4 regions of the Pseudomonas sp. S35 genome follow, and region 4 is predicted to be linked to each of the others. Evidence: predicted binding sites of a transcription regulator. Region 4 holds the regulator's gene; each other region holds the start of a gene.
The links. The regulator FliA, encoded in region 4, starts transcription of late flagellar genes. The targets are predictions, from matches to a motif close to CTAAAGTTTNNNNNNNNNNNGCCGNTAA.
Positions count from the first base shown of each region.

Region 1 (5,259 bases), 2.3 Mb from region 4:
CTGCGTCGCCCAGCGCGCCCGCCGTGCCGACGATGCACACGATGGCCATCGGGCTGAAGCCCAACTGCACACACAGCGGCACAAAAATCGCTGCCAGGATCGGCACTGTGGAAAACGACGAGCCGATGCCCATAGTCACCAACAGCCCCACCAGCAACATCAACAACGCACCGACCCCACGGCTGTGGCCGATGAACGCCGCCGAGGTTTCCACCAGCGAGCGCACGTCGCCCGTGGCCTTGAGCACTTCGGCAAAACCTGAGGCGGCGATCATGATGAAGCCGATCATGGCCATCATCTTCATGCCTTCGGTGAACAGGTCGTCGGTGTCGCGCCAGCGCACGATGCCCGACACCGAGAAGATCAGAAAGCCGGCCAGGGCGCCGATGATCATCGAGTCCAACCACAGTTGAATGATGAACGCCGAGGCAATCGCCACGCCGGCCACCAGCAGGGTCAGCGGGTTGTACTGCACCGCCACTTGCTCGACGCGTTCAATTTTCTCCAGGTCATACACGCGTTTTTTGCGGTAGCTGATGAACACCGCCACCAGCAGGCCGACCACCATGCCCAGGGCCGGCAAGCTCATGGCGTGGGTCACGTTGACCTGGCTGATGTCCACACCGCTGCTGGCGACGTTGGCCAACAGGATCTGGTTGAGGAAGATATTGCCGAAGCCCACCGGCAGGAACATGTACGGCGTAATCAGGCCGAAGGTCATCACGCACGCAATCAGGCGGCGGTCCAGTTGCAGCTTGGTCAGCACATAGAGCAGCGGCGGCACCAACAGCGGGATGAACGCAATGTGAATCGGCAAGATGTTCTGCGACGCGATCGCCACCATCCACAGCAGGCCGATCAACAGCCACTTGACGTGGCTGCCGCCGCTGGCGTCCTGGCGGTCCACCAGCAACAGGGCCTTGTCCGCCAGGGCGTGGGCCAGGCCAGACTTGGCGATCGCCACCGCGAAAGCGCCGAGCAAGGCGTAGGACAACGCCACGGTCGCACCACCGCCCAAGCCGCCATTGAAGGCTTTGAGCGTGGCCTCGATGCCCAGGCCACCGGTCAAACCGCCCACCAGGGCGCCGACGATGATGGCGATGACCACATGCACGCGGGACAAGCTGAGCACCAGCATGGTGCCGACCGCGGCGATGACTGCGTTAATCATGGTTACCTCAAGCAGAAACTTAAAAAACAGGCATGCCCGCGCCCAGGTGGCCATCAAGTGGCAACCCGCGTGCAGGCTTCAAGGAGGTCTTATTAGAGGGCGCGCACTTTGCAGCAGCTGGAGCCGCATGTCAAAAAACGACGCCGATTCTGGATTTCAATTGATTGTTTGAATAAAGAAGCCCTCAAAGCAGCCGATAACCTGGGTCTATATGTTTTCAGGTTAAGGATGTCCCGATGTCGCTCAGGCAGCTCTCCATTCAATGGAAAATCACCCTGCTCGCCGGCCTGTGCCTGCTGGGGATCGTGACCCTGTTGGTGGGGTTGTCGCTGTATCGCATGGCGCAGAGTTCGGAGCAGGTCCAGGCGTCCAGCATGCAGATGCTCAACACCTCCGCCCAAGCGCGCATCGAGGCCCAAGGCGAAGCGCAAGCACTGGGTATTCGTCGGCAGTTCATGGACGCCTACCAATACGGCCACGGGTTTTCCCGCCAGGTACTGTTCCTGCGTGAACAGGCGGAAAAGCGCTTCCTGGACGCCTTCGACACCCGCGAAGACCTGACCCGCCAGGTCAAGGCCGCGTTGCAGGCCAACCCTGACCTGCTGGGTATATCCCTGGTGTTCGAAGCCAACGCACTGGATGGCAAGGACGAGTTGTTTACCGATCAGGCGGAGCTGGGCAGCAACGACAAAGGCCGCTTTGCCTTGTACTGGTCGCAACCCACGCCGGGCACGCTCACTTCGATGGCGCTGCCGGAAAGCGACATGGCCGACACCCGCATCGGCGCCAGCGGTGAGCCCGCCAATGCCTGGTTCACCTGCCCGCGCACAACGCTCAAGCCCTGCGTGATCGAACCCTACTTCTATATGATCAACGGCCAGAACGTGCTGATGACCAGCATCGTGTTCCCGCTCACGGTCAACGGCAAAGTCATCGCGTCGCTGTCGGTGGACATCAACCTCAACAGCCTGCAGGCCGTGAGCCAACAGGCCAGCCAAAAACTGTACGACGGCCAGACCCAGGTCAGCATCCTCAGCCCCACCGGTTTGCTGGCCGGCTACAGCGCGGATGCCACTCAGTTGAGCAAACGCCTGGATCGGGTCGACACCGTCAGCGGCGCGCAAGTGCTCAGCGCGCTGGCCAGTGGCCCACAGACCCACAGCCTGCGCACCGACCATCAGTTGAAGGTGCTGGCACCGTTCGCGCCGATTCCCGACGGCAAGCGGTGGGGCGTACTGCTGGATGTGCCGGAACAGGTCTTGGTCGGCCCCGCCGAAGCCCTAAAGGCGCAGCTGGATGCTGACAATGCCCGCGGCACCCTACTGGAACTCGGCCTGGGCCTGCTCGCGGCGGTCATCGGCCTGGCCCTGGTGTGGCTGATGGCCCGCAGTGTGACGCGACCGATCCTCGGCGTGGCGCACATGCTCGAAGACATCGCCAGCGGCGAAGGCGACCTGACCCGGCGCCTGGCCTACGACAAACACGACGAACTGGGGCAACTGGCCGGTTGGTTCAACCGCTTCCTCGACAAGCTGCAACCGATCATTGCCGAGGTAAAACGCTCGGTGCAGGACGCCCGTGGCACCGCCGACCAATCCGCCGCGATTGCCACCCAGACCAGCGCCGGCATGGAGCAGCAATACCGCCAGGTCGACCAGGTGGCGACTGCCTCCCATGAAATGAGCGCCACCGCCCAAGACGTGGCCCGCAGCGCGGCCCAGGCCGCACAAGCCGCACGGGATGCCGACCAGGCCACCCGCGAGGGCCTGACCGTGATCGACCAGACCACCACCAACATCGGCCACCTGGCGGCAGATATGAGCACCGCGATGGCCCAGGTCGAAGGCCTGGCCGCCAATAGCGAGAAAATCGGTTCGGTGCTGGAAGTGATTCGTGGCATCGCCGAGCAGACCAACCTGCTGGCACTCAACGCCGCCATCGAAGCTGCCCGCGCCGGTGAGGCCGGCCGTGGTTTTGCGGTGGTGGCCGATGAAGTGCGCAACCTTGCGCGGCGCACCCAGGAGTCGGTGGAAGAAACCCGCCTGGTGATCGAGAAACTACAAAGCGGCACCGAGGACGTGGTCGGCTCCATGGGCAATAGCTATCGCCAGGCCCAGGGCAGCGTCGAACAGGTCGGCCAGGCCGTTACCGCCCTGCGCCAGATTGGCGATGCGGTCACGGTGATCAGCGACATGAACCTGCAGATCGCCAGCGCCGCCGAGGAGCAAAGCGCAGTGGCCGAGGAGATCAACAGCAACGTGGCGACCATTCGCGATGTGACCGAGTCGCTGTCGGAACAGGCCAATGAATCGGCGCGGGTAAGCCAGGCGTTGAACAGTCTGGCGAATCAACAGCAGGGGTTGATGGATCAGTTCCGCGTCTGATCTGAATCAGCCGTAGATACCGTCTTGACGCTCACCGGGCAACTGCAAGTTAGGGTCGTAGCAGTTGCCGAGCGCAAACGAGGCTGCGTTGGCGTCCCCGCGGGTCGCGGGGTGTCAATACGTCCGCTACGGGTAGCCAGATCTAGCGGTGCGGTAACTCGATCAGCACCTTGAGCCCACCCAACTCACTCTCCTGCAACTGCAACACCCCGCCCCACACCTCGACGATATCGCGCACGATACCCAGCCCCAGGCCATGGCCGTGAATCTGTTCATCCAGGCGTGCGCCCCGGCTGAACACCTGGTCGCGCTGGGCCTCGGGAATACCCGGGCCATCGTCTTCCACCGCCAGCAGGTAACGGTGCTCAGTTGCAGCGACCGTCAGGCGCACTTCGGCATCCGCCCATTTGCAGGCGTTGTCCAACAGGTTGCCGAGCAGTTCCAGCAGGTCTTCACGGTCCCACGGCAGTTGCAGGCCTGGCGCGACGTGGTAGCTGAGGTCCAGGTGATCACCGTGGATCATGTTCAGCGTGGCTAGCAAACCGGGCAGTTCTTTTTCACAGTCGAACAAGGCGCCCGGCAGGGTTTCGCCGGCCAGGCGTGCGCGGTTGAGCTCCCGGTTGAGGCGTTGTTGTACCTGCTCCAGTTGGTCGCGCAGCAGTTTGCTCAGTTCGGGGTGCCCCTTGAGCGCCTCGCTCGACGCTGCGCTCAACAGCACCGCCAGCGGGGTTTTCAGCGCATGGCCGAGGTTGCCCAGGGCATTGCGCGAGCGTTTGAGGCTGTCTTCGGTGTGGGCCAGCAGGTGGTTGATCTGCGCCACCAGCGGCTCCAGTTCCAGCGGCACTTGGGTGTCGAGTTGCGAGCGCTGGCCCTGCTGCAACTGGGCGATCTGATTGCGCGCCGTTTCCAGCGGGCGCAAGGCTCGGCGCACAGTGACCCGTTGCAGGATCAACACCAGCAGCAACGCTGCCAACCCCAGTACCAGGCCAATCTGACGCATCAGCCGGAAGCTTTCCCGCACCGGCGTGTAGTCCTGGGCCACGCTGATGGAAATCGATTGGCCGAAGCGCTTGTAGTCCGAGCGCAGCACCAGCAGTTGCTGGCCTTCCGGGCCCAGTTGCAGGTTGCCCTTGAGCCCGGCTTCTGGCAGTTGGGGCAATTCCTGGTCCCACAGCGAACGGGAACGCCAATGCTTGTCGGAAAAATCGATACGGAAATAGTGCCCGGAAAACGGCCGCTGATAGGCCGGCGACAAGCGCTGTTCATCCAGCTGTACGCCGTTGGGCCCGCGCACCAGCGCCACCAACAGGTTTTCGGCGTCGTTGCGCAGCCCGGCTTCCAGGTAGCGCTGCAAGCCCGCTTCGAACAGCCACAGGCTGGTTTGTGCCAGCACCACGCCGACGATCACCATCACGCTGATCAGGCCCAGGCTAAGGCGGCGCTGAATCGACTTCATGCAGGGCCGGCGCCAAACCGGTAGCCCTGGCCGCGTCGTGTTTCGATCACGCTGCGCCCCAACTTGCGGCGCAGGTGGTTGACATGGACTTCCAGCACATTGGAATCGCGCTCAGTCTCGCCGTCATACAAATGCTCAGCCAGGTGGCTCTTCGACAGGATCTGCTCGGGGTGCAGCATGAAATAGCGCAACAGGCGAAATTCGGCGGCGGTCAACTGGATCTCGGCGCCATCACGCAATACGCACTG
Region 1 is NZ_CP019431.1:2,362,667-2,367,925, reverse strand. It holds gene PspS35_RS10795 (Na+/H+ antiporter NhaC family protein) at 1-1,168, opposite strand, end outside; gene PspS35_RS10790 (methyl-accepting chemotaxis protein) at 1,408-3,555, shown strand; gene PspS35_RS10785 (sensor histidine kinase) at 3,698-5,011, opposite strand; gene PspS35_RS10780 (response regulator transcription factor) at 5,008-5,259, opposite strand, start outside.
Region 1: PspS35_RS10790 (methyl-accepting chemotaxis protein) is a predicted target of FliA. The motif match lies at 1,344-1,371, and genes of this name have one in related genera.

Region 2 (5,259 bases), 460 kb from region 4:
TGAATTGGCGACTAACGAAGGCATTCCCTACCCCGCCGTGATCGCTCACCGTGGCGCCTCCTACGACGCCCCCGAGTCCACGGCTGCAGCCTACAAGGTCGCACGCGACTTGGGCGCCGACTACCTGGAGCTCGACCTGCAACGCAGCAAGGACGGTGTGCTGTTCGCCCTGCACGACAACAACCTGCAGCGCACCACCGACGTGGCCACCAAGTTCCCTGAGCGCAAAGACGCGCCAGCCAACGAGTTCACCTGGAAAGAACTGCAAAGCCTCGATGCCGGCAGTTGGTTCAACGCCGCCTACCCGGACCGTGCACGCCCAGGCTTCGTCGGCCTGAAGATCCTGAGCCTGGACGACATCATCAAGATCGCCGAAGGCAACCCGCAGCACAAACCCGGCCTGTACATCGAAACCAAAGAGCCCAAGCAATTTCCCGGTATCGAAGCCGACCTGAAAAACAAGCTGCTGGACAAAGGCTGGTTGAGCTCCGCCGGTTCAAAACTGGGCAAGAGCAACACCGGCGTCGGCCAGGGCAAGGGCCGTGTGGTGCTGCAAACCTTCGAGACCGCCAGCCTTAAAGAGCTGCAGAAAGAAATGCCCAACACCCCGAAAATCCTGCTGTTGTGGGTGGGTGAAGGCAGTATCGAACCGAAAACCAAGCAGACCTTCGCCGAATCCGGCGAACCGACCAAAGCCGCCTACTACGCCAAGCAAGAACCGAAAGACGCCGCCGAATTCGAAAAATGGATCGACGAAGCCAAGAGCCTCGGCGCCATCGGCACCGGCCCTTCGGCTGAACTGACCGACCACGGCGACCAGAGTTACTCCGACCTGGTGAAGCCTGAAATGAACACGCTGACCCACGACAAAGGCTTGCTGGTGCATGTGTACACCGTCGATGAGCCGGTGGATTTCGAGAAAGTGATGAAAGCCGGCGTCGACGGTATCTTCACCAACCGCGCTGCCGAACTGCTGAAGTTCTACAAACGCTGGCCGTCGTCCAGCGTGCAGGATCTGCTCAACGACCATAAATACTGAAATCCTGCGCGCCGTGCGAATTGAACAAACGGCGCAACTGCTTGAAATAATTAAGCGTGAATTAAGTTGTGCTGGTTAACCTGAGGCCACTTAAACAGCTCACCGAAGAAGGATACACAGCATGAAAACCTTGACCACTCTGTTCGCCGCCGCTGCCATGACCCTGACTGCCGGCCTGGCCCAAGCTGATGTTCGCCCGGACCAGATCGAAGGCCTGCTCAAGTCCGGCGCGGTAAAACCTTTCGAACAGCTCAACAAAGACGCCCTGGCCAAACATCCTGGCTCCAGCATCACCGACACCGAGCTGGATCACAAAAACGGTGTACTGGTGTACGAAGTCGAAATGACTGACACCACCGGCAAGAAGTGGGATGTGAAGCTCGACGCCAAGACCGGCGCCGTGCTGGAAGACAAGCAAGACACTTGATCCGAAGCGCAAGAAAAACGCCACCCAGGGTGGCGTTTTTTTATGCCCGATCAGGCCCCCAAGCGCGCCGTGACTTCATTCAACTCGCCGGATAACCCACGCAGGTTATGGCTCGCCGCTTCGGTGCGTTGCACGTTATTGAGGTTGGCCGTGGCCACCTCGGTGATCTGGGTGATATTGCGCGAAATGTCCTCGGCCACCGAAGTCTGCTCCTCTGCCGCCGTGGCGATCTGACGGTTCATGTCGCGAATCGCTTCCACCGCTTGGGTGATGTGCGCAAGCATCGCACCGGCCTGGGTGACTTTCTCCACACTCTCGTCGCTGCACGTCTGGCCGCTGACAATCGCCTCGGCCGCACCCACCGCACCGGTTTGTACCGCCTGGATAATCTGGTTGATCTCGATGATCGACGCCGCCGTGCGTTGCGCCAGGCTGCGCACTTCATCGGCCACCACCGCAAAACCACGGCCAGCCTCGCCGGCGCGTGCCGCCTCGATCGCCGCGTTCAACGCCAGCAGGTTGGTCTGTTCGGCGATGCCGCGAATCACTTCCAGCACCTTGCCGATGCGCACGCTGTCGGTTTCCAGGCGGCGGATGATGGTGCCGGTGTTGAGGATTTCATTGCGCATCCGGCCGATGGTGGCAATGGTCACTTGCATCACTTCACCGCCTTCGCGGGCCGAGTGATCCGCTTCGTCCGCCGCACGTGAGGCGCTCGCGGCATGGCGTGCAACTTCCTGGGCGGTGGCCGACATTTCGGTCATGGCCGTGGCCACTTGGTCGGTGCGGTTGAATTGTTCGTGGGTGCCCGTCGCCATCTGCCCGGCGATGGCATTCAACTCGCCGCTGGCACTGACCAGGTCGGTAGCGCTGCGCTGCAAGCGGTTGAAGGTTTCGGCGAGGAAGTCGCGCAAGGTATTCGCGGCGGCGGCCAGATGGCCCAGTTCGTCCTGGCGACGGCTGGCCACGGGTTCGGCAAAACGGCCGTGGCTGAGTTGGGTCACGTAGTCGATCAAGCCACGGATCGGCAGGATCAGGTTGCGGTTGATCAACCACAGGCTGAACAGGCCGATCAACACGCCGGACAGCAACATGATTCCCAGGCCCACCAGCACGGTGCGCTCGGCATAGGCACTGATGGCCTGGGCTTGCTGCCGGCCTTGAGCGCGCAAGTCGCTGACCAGGGCGCTCATCTGCTCGCTGGCGGCGCGGTCCACGCCTTTGACTGCCGTGTCGCCAACCGTTGCATCACCGCCCGCCGCCACGTAGGCATCGCGGCCCTTCTGATAGGCCACGCCCAGTTGCTGGTGCTCCTGGCGCAGGGTTTCGATGCGTTGGCTCAAAGGTGCGTCGCTGCGGGTCTGGGTCACCAGACGCGTGAGGATGCCCTGCACATCACGCTGGCGATCCTGGAACTGGCCCCAATATTTCTCCATGTCCTGAGGCTGCTTGCCACGCAACAACACGTTTTTCCATTCCTGCACCTGCACCTTGAATTGCAGGTTGGCCTCGTCGATCAGCTGCGAGGTGAGTAACGGCCCATCAATCAAACTGCGATAACTCTGCACCCCATTGGAGAGGAAGTTGAAGCAGGCCAGGGCGATCAACAATATCGCCAGCAAGCTGCCGCCGAGCAGCGAGAGGATTTGTGCTCTCAAGGAGGTTCGCAAAACATTCATCGGGGAAAAGCCTCGATACAGGTAAATAGCGTCTGCACGCCTTGACCTCCCTGTCGACAAAGGCACCGCGCTTCCCTGACGGTTGTTATGCGCTGAATCGGCCGGACTAGAGCCTTCTTTAAGGGTTTTCGACAGTTGGTCAATAAAATGTCACCAAAGCGAAATAAACAAAAAATTGTCATAAAAATGTCAAACAACCCTGTAATCATTCGCCACGCGACCTGTGAAATGTCCTACAGGCCTTTTCTCTGCGAGCCTCCATGAACCACAGCATTGACCACAGCCATCAGGACTCCGATCTGTTTGGCTTGCTTTACGGTTTCCGTTTTCGCCCTGGTGAAAAGGGTCAGCAGATTGACTCAGCCACTGCTCTGGCGGCGTTGAAGCAACCGCAAGACCCGGACGAGTTCTTGTGGCTGCACCTGAATCTGGCCCACGCCGCGTGCGAGCGCTGGATGCAGGCGCACCTGGAACTGCCGCAAGAGTTTTTTGAAGCGCTGCACGAGGGCTCGCGTTCCACGCGCATTGAACACGTCGACTCAGCCTTGCTGGCGGTGGTCAACGACGTGGTGTTCAACTTCAGCAGCATGGTCTCATCGGATATTTCCACGCTGTGGGTATGCGCCCGCAGCCGTCTGTTGATCAGCGCGCGCCTGCAACCGCTGCACTCGGTGGACAAGTTGCGTTCGTCGGTAAAGGCCGGCGAACACTTTCGCTCGCCGCTGGAACTGCTGGTGCATTTGCTGCGCGACCAGGGCGAAGTGCTGACGCAGATCGTGCGCAAGACCAGCCTCAGCGTCGACCATATCGAAGACCAATTGCTCTCCTCGCGCCTATCCACCAACCGCGCCGAACTGGGTGCCGCCCGCCGGGTACTGGTGCGCCTGCAACGCCTGTTGGCATTGGAGCCGGGCTCGCTGCTACGCCTGCTCAACCGCCCGCCACAATGGCTGCAAAAGGACGACGTGAAAGAGCTGCGCAAATCCACCGAGGAGTTCGCACTGATCATCAACGACCTGACGGCCCTGGGCGAGCGCATCAAGTTGTTGCAGGAAGAGATCGCCGCCAACCTCAATGAACAAAGCAGCCGCACCCTGTTCACCCTGACGGTGGTCACGGTGCTGGCGCTGCCGATCAATATCATCGCCGGTTTTTTCGGGATGAACGTGGGCGGTGTGCCGCTGTCCCAGGACCCGGAGGGGTTCTGGATTCTGGTGGCGCTGGTCGCGACCTTCACGCTGATCGCCGGGCGCTGGGCGTTCCGCAAATTTTCAAACTGAAATGAGATCAGCTATGGGAGGGGGCTTGCTCTCGATGGCAGTGTGTCAGCCAACACGTCTGCCAGCCCTGCGCCGCCATCGAAGCCTCGCTAGAGCTTGACATCTCCCACAGGGATCAGTGGTGTCTGTGAGTTTTGCGCCTGTGTGCGCTGCCCGACAGACCAATCGCGCACCTGATTGACTAAACACTGACGTGCGGCAGCATCGCTGTAACATTCTGCAATGACTATGAACAGCATCCTTCATTACCTGGATGCTCCGGCATGGCCACCCCTTCCCTGACCGCCTCACACACCCAACCCAAACCCAGGCTGGACAAGAAACCCGGCCTGGTGACGGTGATCATTTTCTTCGCCGTGCTCGCCATGGGCCTGTTGTTCACCGCCTACAGCCTGATGCACGACATGAAGGAGCTGGGCACGGTGGTCACCACCTGGACGCCGTTCCTGCTGCTGGGCGTGGCGCTGGTAATCGCCCTGGGTTTCGAGTTCGTCAACGGTTTCCACGACACCGCCAACGCGGTGGCGACGGTGATCTACACCCACTCGCTGCCGCCGCATTTTGCGGTGGTGTGGTCAGGCTTTTTCAACTTCCTCGGCGTGCTGCTTTCCAGTGGCGCGGTGGCGTTCGGCATCATCGCCCTGTTGCCCGTGGAGCTGATTTTGCAGGTGGGCTCCTCGGCCGGCTTCGCCATGATCTTCGCCCTGCTGATTGCCGCGATCCTGTGGAACCTGGGCACCTGGTGGCTGGGGTTGCCAGCCTCGTCGTCCCATACGCTGATCGGTTCGATCATCGGCGTCGGCGTGGCGAATGCGTTGATGCACGGGCGTGACG
Region 2 is NZ_CP019431.1:5,086,173-5,091,431, forward strand. It holds gene PspS35_RS22800 (glycerophosphodiester phosphodiesterase family protein) at 1-1,039, shown strand, start outside; gene PspS35_RS22805 (PepSY domain-containing protein) at 1,161-1,466, shown strand; gene PspS35_RS22810 (methyl-accepting chemotaxis protein) at 1,517-3,145, opposite strand; gene PspS35_RS22815 (transporter) at 3,406-4,425, shown strand; gene PspS35_RS22820 (inorganic phosphate transporter) at 4,689-5,259, shown strand, end outside.
Region 2: PspS35_RS22810 (methyl-accepting chemotaxis protein) is a predicted target of FliA. The motif match lies at 3,240-3,267, and genes of this name have one in related genera.

Region 3 (5,259 bases), 2.2 Mb from region 4:
CAGAGGGAAGTTGCGTAGGTATCCAGTTCGATCAATATGCGTGAACATCGTCGGGCATCGCCTGGCGGATAATCCAGCGGGTGCTTGAGGGAAGGTTATCGATGCGCAGCACTGGAGTTATCCTCCTGAAATTACCCGGTGCGAGATTGCGTCAGCAAATGTCGAAAAAACAAAGCCTATGATGAAGTGCAATCGATGATGGTCCAGCCCGTCTTGCGAATGAGGTCGAGTTCTCTATCTTTCAGGGCATCCTTTCGCAGGGCAAGACAGTAGGTTTTCTTGCTCGATGCCAACGGTCTTTAGCTGCTCCATAAGCTCACGGTACGCCGTCTTGATCGTGTCCAGCTCTATTTCTAACGCGTCTCGATCTGCTTTTAACGTCAAGTAAGTACTAATGCTAATTTTTTGGTTATCCGCTGAAACCCCGCCGAATAAAAATGCTGGCCGTTGATCTGGGTAATAATGAAACATCCACCATTTAAGGTCTATGTGCCTCACGGTAAGAAGTCTACGGTCGAGGAGGTTGTCTGAAGTAGTTGGCGACCCGAAAATACCGTAGGGAAGCTCATGATTAAGGATGGCATCGAAGATTTTTTCGGTGTTAGCTGGAAGACATGGCCATTGGGGGAAAGTCAGTGAAAGTAACTCCGGGTGGTTCCATTCTGCTTCGAGAATCTGGCTTTCATAGGGCATCAGATTACACCAGCGTATAGCCGCCTCTATAGGGCGATAGAATAATTTTGTAAAGGGGTTTAAATCATCATTGCTATAGTTTACGTGCATGGCGGTTCCTCCTGTGTAGAAGGACAGCCCCTCCAGTAAATGAACAATGCCTATATGGCTTGCGCTTCCTTTCGAAGTCGTCCCTTTCATTTCTAGAAATGCACTAAAATATCAGTCGATAATTTATATGTTTATACAAAGATTTTTTACGGTTCCAAATCGAGGGTACATGTTGAGTTCGTTTTCTCGGAGTCGGGCTTGGCACTAAAATGATTGGGTGGCACAGCGATTCACTTAGTAATCTTGGACGCCGACATTATCGCTAGGTTGTTTGGAGCAACCCTGCACTGCGTGGTAATTGAAGTATCCTGACCGCGCAGATGACCGTTGCTCGTAAGGAAATCTTCGACCCGGTGCTGGCGATCATTCCCTATGACAATGAAGAGCAGGTCATCGAAATTGCCAACGACACCGTCTAAGGCCTGGCGGCCTATTAGCAGTCAAGTGGTACCCAGCATGCCCGCGCAGTGGCGGGGCGCATGCGTGCCGGTTCGGCTGAACTATGCGAGCGGGGATATCTTTGCGACCTTCGGTGGTTACAAGCAGTCTGGCAATGGCGGCTAGTGCGCGGCTTGGGGGGGGGGCACGACTTCCTCGAGATCAAGGGCGTGGTAGGCTGGGGCAACTGACATCCGCAGCTCGCTGTTCAAGAACGAATGAGCCCAGGCGTACGAATGGTTCCCCTTGATAGGCCTGGCCTGTCTTTACCATTCAGGTATCGGCAATCTATTCACTGCTCCCCTCGATTGGCTGTCCATAGAACTCGACAGCGTGGCTTGGAGTTGCTACTTCTTTTGTTCTTGATACAGCTTAAAAACAAGTCCAGAATCAAGTCCATTCCTGTTTTAGGAATGACGGAAACCCTTTAGATTTCAATGAGTCGGACGCCAGATACGAGTCTCGTTTCAGAGGTCGAGGGGGCAGTGCTGGTCGTGGGGTCGGCGGTGCCCCATCCCTATGACTTGCACCTGGGTTACTACTCGGTCCATACGAGCGAACAGGCGCTGATCAAAGGCGAACAGCGCATCCGCGAGCTTGAGCGCCAATTGTCGGACGCGGGGGACCGGCGTTCACCCTCCGGGACGGTGCCGATATTTGGTTAGAGCCATGCAAGCGTAGCCATCCACCGAGTACCTATCGGTGGCTGCGATAACGGCGACCAATCTGTGTATTGACCCTTCAAGGTTCCTGCTTCCCGGCCGATATATGCCTTAGCGTTGCGAGCAGTCTCCCTCGACGTACGCCCATGCTCCAGACAGCCTCACCAAAAATAATTAAAGAGGGTAGCCATGACCATTTTACAGCGGGTGATCGGGGGCTTTGCGGTGCTTGTGCTGTTGCTGCTGGCCATGGCCGGAATCAGTTATCAAAGCACCCATTCCATCAGTGAGCGCCTGGGCATTATCACCGGCCAGTCGGCACCGTTGAGTCGCGCGGCCAGTGAGCTCTATGTGCATATCCTGCGCGCCAATCAGGCGTTGCTGGCCATACTGATCAGCAACGATCTCAAGCAGATCGACGCCGGCAAGCAAGCGTTCACCGATAGCCTCGACCAGTTCAATCGGTTACTCGACAGCACCGCGGTGTACGTCGTCGACCGGGACGAGTTGAAGGCCAGTCTCGCTCAACAGCGCCAGTGGGTGAACGCCTATGCCGAACAGGCGCAAACCCTGATGGCCTCGCACCGTGAGCATGTGCAGCAACTCGCGCTGACGCGTGTGCTGCAAGGCTACAGCAGTAGCCAGGCTTCGCAGTTGACGGGTTATTTGCGTGACGAGATTGCCCGCGCCCGCAGTGCCGGCGATAACCAACAGGTCGCGGCAGCTGAAAAGCTGCTGTTGGAAGTCAACAAATCCTATGACGGCCTGGCGGCGCATGCTGCCACGCCCGCCATCGAGACCCTGCAACGGGTGCTGAACCTGCAGGACGAAGTCATCAGCACACGCCTTCAGGCGTTGTTGGCCGTCGACCCACGAGGTGGACGGATTGCCGCCGTGATGGTCAATCGCCTGCTCACGGACCTGACCGGAGCCGACGGTGTGTTCCATGCCTACCAGGCAGAGGCAACACTGGGTGCCCAGGTCATGCAGCAACGCAATGCGGTGGAAGCCGCGCTGCAATCGACCCTTGGCAAGATTGGCGAGTTTGGCAGCCAATCCCTTGAGGTCGCCAATCAAGCCAGGGACGCTGCCAACGCCACCATTGGCACCAGCCGCAGCCTGTTGTTGATCGCCTGTGTACTGGCAGTGCTGGCCGCGGTGCTGATCGGGCTCTGGGTGGCGTTCAGCCTGCGCCGGCCGCTGGCTGCGTTCCGCGAGGTGCTCAAACAACTGACGGCGGGGGACATGCGCGTCAGTTTCGACGTCTCGCGCAAGGATGAGTTTGGAGAACTGGGCGGTTACCTGAACGAGCTGACCATTGCCCTGCGCACAACCTTCCGTGAGCTGATCAGCTCCGCCGACGCCCTGGCGACCACGGCGGACAACAATGCCTTGAACAGCGAGCAGACTACCCGTGTGGTGGATGAACAAAAGGACCGGTTGCATTCGGCGGCCTCGGCCATGACTGAAATGGAAAGCACCGTCGAAGAGGTCGCGCGGCGCGCCCAGGACACCCGCAAGGCGGTGGACGACACCAGTGACCTCACAAACGAGGTGCAGGAGCGTGTGGCCGAGACCATCGTCAATATTCGCCGTCAGGCCGAGCAGGTGAACAAAGCCACAGCAGTCACCGACGAGTTGCAGAAGTACGGCCACACGATCGAGGGCATTGTGGTTGCCATTCGTACCATCGCCGAACAGACCAACTTGCTGGCGCTCAATGCCGCCATCGAAGCGGCGCGCGCGGGCGAGCAGGGCCGAGGGTTTGCCGTGGTCGCCGATGAGGTGCGCTCCCTGGCGAGTCGCACCCAGACCTCAACCAGCGAAATCCAGGACATGATCGGGCGAATGCAGGAAACGATTCACTCCGTTGTCCAGGTGATGAACGAAAGTCAGCTGCAATCGAGCCATTGCGTGAACCTGGCCTCCGGTGCCGGGGAATTGCTGCACTCGATGAGTGAGGCGGTGGGCACGATTCGCGACATGAATATTCAGATCGCTGCCGCCACCGAGGAGCAGAGCGCTACGGTGGCGCAGACCAGCCGCATGGTCATCCAGATCAATGACTCCGCACAGCAGACCGCGCAAGGCGCCGAACAATCGGCCAGCAGCAGCCAGCGCTTGTCGAGCATGGCCAAAGTGCAGCGTGAATTGCTTCATCAATTCAGCGTTTGATCCTCGGGAGCTAGAAAATGAACGCATGGTTGAGATGTTTCCTGGGGGCGGCGTTGCTGGCCAGTGGGCAGGCCCAGGCGGCCACGCCGCTGGTGGGCGTGGCGATGGCCAAGTACGACGATAATTTCCAGGCCTTGCTGCGCAATGGCGTGCAGCAAAAGTCGGCGGCGATGGATATCGATATCTTTATGGAGAATGGGCAGGACAATGCTGAATTGCAGATGCGCCAGTTCCGCAACCTGATCCACTCCAAAGTCGATGCGATTATCGTGGCCGTGGTCGATGGCAAGAGCACGGCTCAGATGATGCGCCTGGCGAGTGAAGCGAATATTCCACTGGTGTTCGTCAACCGTAACCCATCGCCTGAAAAGCTCACCGCACGCGCGGCGTTTGTCGGTTCCAACGAACTGGAGTCAGGCACGATGCAGATGGAAGAGTTGGCGCGCCGTGCCGGCTACAAGGGCAACGTGGTGATTCTGGTCGGCGACCCCGCCAATGCGTCTTCCCTGATGCGCACCGAGGACGTCGAGAAAGTCGTCGCCAAATACCCGGACATGAAAGTCGTGCAGAAAAAAGTCGCCAACTGGGAGCGCAGCCAGGCCGCCACGGTGGTCATGGACTGGGTGAAGCAGGGCGTCGATTTCTCGATTGTCGCCGCCAATAACGATGAGATGGCAATCGGCGCGATCATGGGCCTGGAGAAGGCCGGCAAACAGGCCAAGGATTACTGGGTCGGCGGCATCGACGGTACGTCGGATGGGCTCAAGCTCATGGCGGATGGGAAAATGGCGGTCAGTGTGTTCCAGGATGCCGTGGGTCAAGCGAGCGGGGCGGTTGAGGCGGCTGTTCATCTGGCCCGTGGCGATGGGTTGGAGGCGCCGATTATCTGGGTGCCGTTCCAGCTGATTACCCCGGAGAATCGCCAGCAGTTCGAGTGACTGGCAATGTGAATCTGCTCAAGGGGCGGGCTCGGTATAACCGGCCCGCCCTTTTTGCGCGTGGAGCATTCTCGCTACTTGAAGGCTACTTGAAGTGCTTGTCAACGTAAGACTGGATCTCCTGGCGCATGAAGCGCCCGGATGCATCCGCGCGTTCTTCCCAGCCGAAGACACAGGCGGTGACGATGCCGTCGAAGCCGGTCTTGGCCAGAGCACTGAAAAACACATCCCAGTCGATTTCGCCCTGATGCATGTCCATGTGC
Region 3 is NZ_CP019431.1:2,439,876-2,445,134, forward strand. It holds partial or broken gene PspS35_RS11130 (GNAT family N-acetyltransferase) at 1-58, opposite strand, end outside; gene PspS35_RS11135 (hypothetical protein) at 235-783, opposite strand; gene PspS35_RS30275 (aldehyde dehydrogenase family protein) at 1,104-1,202, shown strand; gene PspS35_RS11145 (hypothetical protein) at 1,707-1,886, shown strand; gene PspS35_RS11150 (methyl-accepting chemotaxis protein) at 2,073-4,058, shown strand; gene PspS35_RS11155 (substrate-binding domain-containing protein) at 4,076-4,996, shown strand; gene PspS35_RS11160 (sugar phosphate isomerase/epimerase) at 5,082-5,259, opposite strand, start outside.
Region 3: PspS35_RS11150 (methyl-accepting chemotaxis protein) is a predicted target of FliA. The motif match lies at 1,962-1,989, and genes of this name have one in related genera.

Region 4 (5,259 bases):
CACCGCATCGGCGGCGAACTGGCCCTTGCCGTGCAACTGGTCGAGCAGCGATTCGAACTCGGCGTCGGTGATGTCTTCGCTGGTCGGCGCCGCTGCCGGGGCAGGCGCCGCCGGTGCTTCAGCCTCGGCCTTGACGGCACTGAGGGAGTTGAGCAACTGCTCGAACTCGCTGTCCGTTACATCGGCTTCTGGCTGCGCCACCGGCTCAGGCGCGGCTTCAACCACCGGCGCTGCCGTGGTGTCGGCCGGCTCTGCATAGCGCGCCAGGGCGGCCAACAGTTCCGGCGTGGCCGCGGTGATCGGGGCACGTTCACGCACTTGGCTGAACATGCCGTTGACCGCATCCAGTGCTTCGAGAATCACGTCCATCAATTCCGAATCAACGTGACGCTCACCCTTGCGCAGGATGTCGAACACGTTCTCGGCGATGTGGCAGCACTCCACCAGCTCATGGAGCTGGAGGAAGCCGGCGCCCCCTTTTACAGTATGAAAACCGCGAAAAATTGCATTGAGCAGGTTCGCATCATCCGGTCGGCTTTCCAGCTCGACCAGTTGTTCGGACAGTTGCTCTAAAATTTCGCCGGCCTCTACAAGGAAATCCTGAAGGATCTCTTCATCGGCGCCGAAGCTCATGTGGGTGCTCCTTAGAAGCCTAAACTGGATAACAGGTCATCTACGTCATCCTGACCTGACACAACGTCTTCACGTTTATCGGCATGAATCTGCGGACCTTCACCCTTGGCGAGATGTTTTTGTGGATCTTTTTCAGAGAGGATCGCTTCGCGGTCATGTTCGATGCCGGCAAAACGGTCGACCTGGCCAGCCATGAGTACCAATTTGAGCAGGTTGCTTTCCACTTCGGTGACCAACTGGGTCACACGCTTGATCACCTGACCGGTAAGGTCCTGGTAGTCCTGGGCCAGCAGAATGTCATTGAGGTTGCTGGCAACCGTGCGGTTTTCCTGCTCGCTGCGTGACAAGAACCCTTCGACCCGACGGGCCAGCTCACGGAACTCTTCAGCCCCCACTTCCCGGCGCATGAAGCGGCCCCAGTCGTTGCTCAGGGCTTGGGCTTCAGTGGCCATGCCATTGACCAGGGGCGTGGCGTTTTCCACCAGGTCCATCGTGCGGTTGGCCGCCGCCTCAGTCAGCCTGACCACGTAGGACAGGCGTTCGGTGGCGTCAGTGATTTGTGAGATTTCTTCGGCCTGGGGCATATGCGGGTCAATCTGGAAATTGACGATCGCACTGTGCAGCTCGCGTGTGAGCTTGCCCACTTCCTGATACAGGCCGCGGTCACGGGTCTGGTTGAGCTCATGGATCAACTGCACCGCGTCGCCGAACTGGCCTCTTTCAAGGCTGTCGACCAACTGGTGAGCATGTTTTTTCAGGGTCGACTCGAAGTCTCCCTGTGACGTTTCTTTATGCTCCATAGCTCCCCCGCGATGGCATTAGCCGTGGATGCGTTCGAAGATCTTTTCGATCTTCTCTTTCAAGGCCTGTGCAGTGAATGGCTTGACCACATAACCGTTGACCCCGGCCTGGGCGGCTTCGATGATCTGCTCACGCTTGGCTTCGGCGGTCACCATCAACACGGGAAGGCTGCGCAGCTTTTCGTCGGCGCGCACGTGGCGCAACAGGTCGATACCGGTCATTCCCGGCATGTTCCAGTCCGTTACCAGAAAGTCGATGCTCCCGCTGTTGAGGATCGGAATTGCCGTCAGGCCGTCATCCGCCTCGACCGTGTTTGTGAACCCAAGGTCACGCAACAGGTTTTTTATGATCCGCCGCATCGTTGAGAAGTCATCAACGATGAGGATTTTCATGTTCTTGTCCAATTCGACCTCCAAGCAGTCTTAAACGCGCCCAGCACCTGGACGCGCCATTTCAATCAACAGGCATTACACAAAAAGGACTGCTGGGAACACCACGGGTCGAACCCGCGAAGGCCAATCACCTTCGCGGTATCGCTTCGCAGTGCCCCCACACCGCCTGTCAGCGCGCTCGCCACTCTCCCAATCGCCCGCGCAAGCGGGCTGCGCATTGGCTGTGCAACTGGCTGACACGCGATTCACTGACCCCCAGGACCTCACCGATTTCCTTGAGGTTCAGCTCTTCGTCGTAGTACAGCGCCAACACCAACCGCTCGCGCTCGGGCAAGTTGGCAATGGCGTCCGCCAATGCGCCCTGGAAGCGTTCATCTTCCAGGTCGCGCGACGGCTCCATGTGTGCGCTCGCGCCGTCCTCGTGCAGCCCTTCGTGTTCGCCGTCCTGCAACAGGTCGTCGAAACTGAACAGGCGGCTGCCCAAGGTATCGTTCAAAATCCCGTAGTAATCGTCGAGACTCAATTGGAGTTCGGCCGCAACTTCGTGATCTTTAGCGTCGCGACCGGTTTTTGCTTCAATTGCACGAATTGCGTCACTGACCATGCGCGTATTGCGGTGCACCGAACGCGGCGCCCAATCGCCTTTACGCACCTCATCGAGCATCGCGCCACGGATACGGATACCCGCATACGTCTCGAAACTCGCGCCTTTGCTGGCGTCGTATTTGGTCGACACTTCGAGCAGGCCGATCATGCCGGCCTGGATCAGGTCCTCGACCTGCACGCTGGCGGGCAGGCGAGCCAACAAGTGATAGGCGATACGCTTGACCAGCGGCGCATAGCGCTCAATCAACTCACCCTGGCTGTCACGGGCAGATTTCTTGTAGGCGTTGTAGCCGTTCGCTGTCATAGCACCGGTCCTGCGCTCGTCTGATGTACCAATCGCTCGACGAAAAACTCCAGATGCCCCCGAGGGTTGGCGGGCAACGGCCAAGTATCGACCTTCTGGGCAATAGCCTTGAACGCCAGTGCGCATTTGGAACGAGGGAACGCTTCGTAGACTGCACGCTGCTTTTGCACAGCCTTGCGCACACACTCGTCGTAGGGAACTGCGCCGACGTATTGTAAGGCGACATCGAGGAAGCGATCCGTGACCTTGGTCAACTTGGCGAACAGGTTGCGCCCTTCCTGCGGGCTCTGGGCCATGTTGGCCAGCACGCGGAAGCGGTTCATGCCGTAGTCACGGTTAAGCAGTTTGATCAGGGCGTAGGCGTCGGTGATCGAGGTGGGTTCATCGCAGACCACCAGCAACACTTCCTGCGCGGCGCGCACGAAGCTGACCACGGACTCGCCGATCCCGGCGGCGGTGTCGATCACCAGCACGTCGAGGTTGTCGCCGATATCACTGAAGGCCTGGATCAGGCCGGCATGTTGCGCCGGGCTCAGGTGCACCATGCTCTGGGTACCGGAGGCGGCCGGCACGATGCGGATCCCGCCAGGGCCCTGGAGCAGCACATCGCGCAGCTCACAGCGCCCCTCGATCACATCGGCAAGGGTATGTTTGGGCGTCAGTCCCAGCAGAACGTCGACGTTCGCCAGCCCCAGGTCAGCATCCAGCAGCATGACGCGACGGCCAAGCTCTGCCAGGGCCAGGGACAAATTCACTGACACGTTAGTTTTCCCGACGCCACCTTTGCCGCCGGTCACCGCGATCACCTGTACGGGATGCATGCTGCCCATTTTATTTCTTTACCTTGTCTTGCTTAGACGCAGGCTACATGGCTTGGCCGCGTGAATCGCTTGCAGACCATCGATGTAGGTACATTTCACGGTGTTCATCCTGACTTCAACCGACCCGTTTTGCCGGGTGGTGGTAGAGGTCGGCGAACATATCGGCCATCGCTTCCTCGCTAGGCTCTTCTTGCATTTGCACGCTGACGGCGCGGCTGACCAACTGATGACGGCGCGGCAGATGCAGATCATCCGGGATCCGCGGCCCGTCGGTCAGGTAGGCAACCGGTAGTTCATGGCTGATAGCCAGGCTCAACACTTCGCCCAGGCTGGCGGTTTCATCCAGTTTGGTCAGGATGCAACCGGCCAGGCCGCAGCGCTTGTAGCTATGGTACGCAGCGGTAAGAACCTGTTTTTGGCTGGTGGTTGCAAGCACCAGGTAATTTTTCGACTTGATGCCACGCCCAGCCAGGCTTTCCAGTTGCATGCGCAACGCCGGGTCGCTGGCTTGCAGGCCGGCGGTGTCGATCAACACCACGCGCTTGCGCAGCAGCGGGTCGAGCGCGTTGGCCAGGGACTGGCCCGGATCGACGTGGGTCACCGGCACATTGAGGATACGACCCAAGGTCTTGAGCTGTTCCTGGGCACCGATGCGGTAGCTGTCCATGCTCACCAGCGCGATGTTATTGGCGCCGTACTTGAGCACGTAACGCGCGGCCAGCTTGGCCAGGGTGGTGGTCTTGCCCATGCCGGCAGGGCCGACCATGGCGATCACGCCACCCTCTTCCAAGGGTTCAATTTCCGGGGTGACGATCATCCGCGCCAGGTGCGCCAGCAACATGCGCCAGGCTTGGCGAGGTTCGTCGATTTCGGTGGTCAGGGCCAGCAGGTCGCGAGACAGCGGACCGGACAGGCCGATGCGTTGCAGGCGGCGCCACAGGTTGGCCTGTTGCGGCTTGCTGCCTTGCAGTTGTGTCCAGGCCAGCGAGCCGAGCTGCACTTCCAGCAGTTCGCGCAGGCCATTGAGCTCAAAGCGCATCGAATCAAACACACGCTGGTCGACGGCGGCGGCCGGGGCTGGCGCGGCAGGACGCGGCGGTTCGATGAAGGTCGGCTCAACCAGGGGCTCGGCAGCCGTCAGCGGCAGGCCGGCAAACAACTGGCGATTGGTGGTGGCATCGCTGTCGCCACGCATGCTCAGTTCGGCCTGGGCCGAGACGATACGCGAGGCGGTCTTGCGCAGCTCGTCTTCGAGCTCCATGTTCGGCACGCGTGGCGCCAGCGCCGAGGGGGTGTAATCCAGGGCAGCCGTCAGCTCGACACCGCCGGCAATACGACGGTTACCGATAATCGCGGCGTCGGCGCCCAGTTCATCACGGACCAGTTTCATGGCCTGACGCATATCGGCGGCGAAAAAACGCTTCACTTGCATAACCCACTACCCTCAGCCGTTGGGCCCTACTGTCGCGACGATAGTCACTTGCTTGTTGTCAGGAATTTCCTGATAAGCCAAAACGTGCAAATTCGGTACTGCCAGGCGTCCAAACCGCGACAACATCGCGCGGACCGGGCCGGCCACCAGCAGAATCACCGGTTGGCCTTGCATCTCTTGGCGCTGCGCGGCGTCGATCAACGAGCGCTGCAGCTTTTCAGCCATGCTTGGTTCCAGCAGAACGCCCTCTTCCTGGCCTTGTCCTGCCTT
Region 4 is NZ_CP019431.1:4,629,067-4,634,325, forward strand. It holds gene PspS35_RS20625 (chemotaxis protein CheA) at 1-633, opposite strand, end outside; gene PspS35_RS20630 (protein phosphatase CheZ) at 645-1,433, opposite strand; gene PspS35_RS20635 (chemotaxis response regulator CheY) at 1,452-1,826, opposite strand; gene fliA (RNA polymerase sigma factor FliA) at 1,996-2,736, opposite strand; gene fleN (flagellar synthesis regulator FleN) at 2,733-3,566, opposite strand; gene flhF (flagellar biosynthesis protein FlhF) at 3,673-4,989, opposite strand; gene flhA (flagellar biosynthesis protein FlhA) at 5,002-5,259, opposite strand, start outside.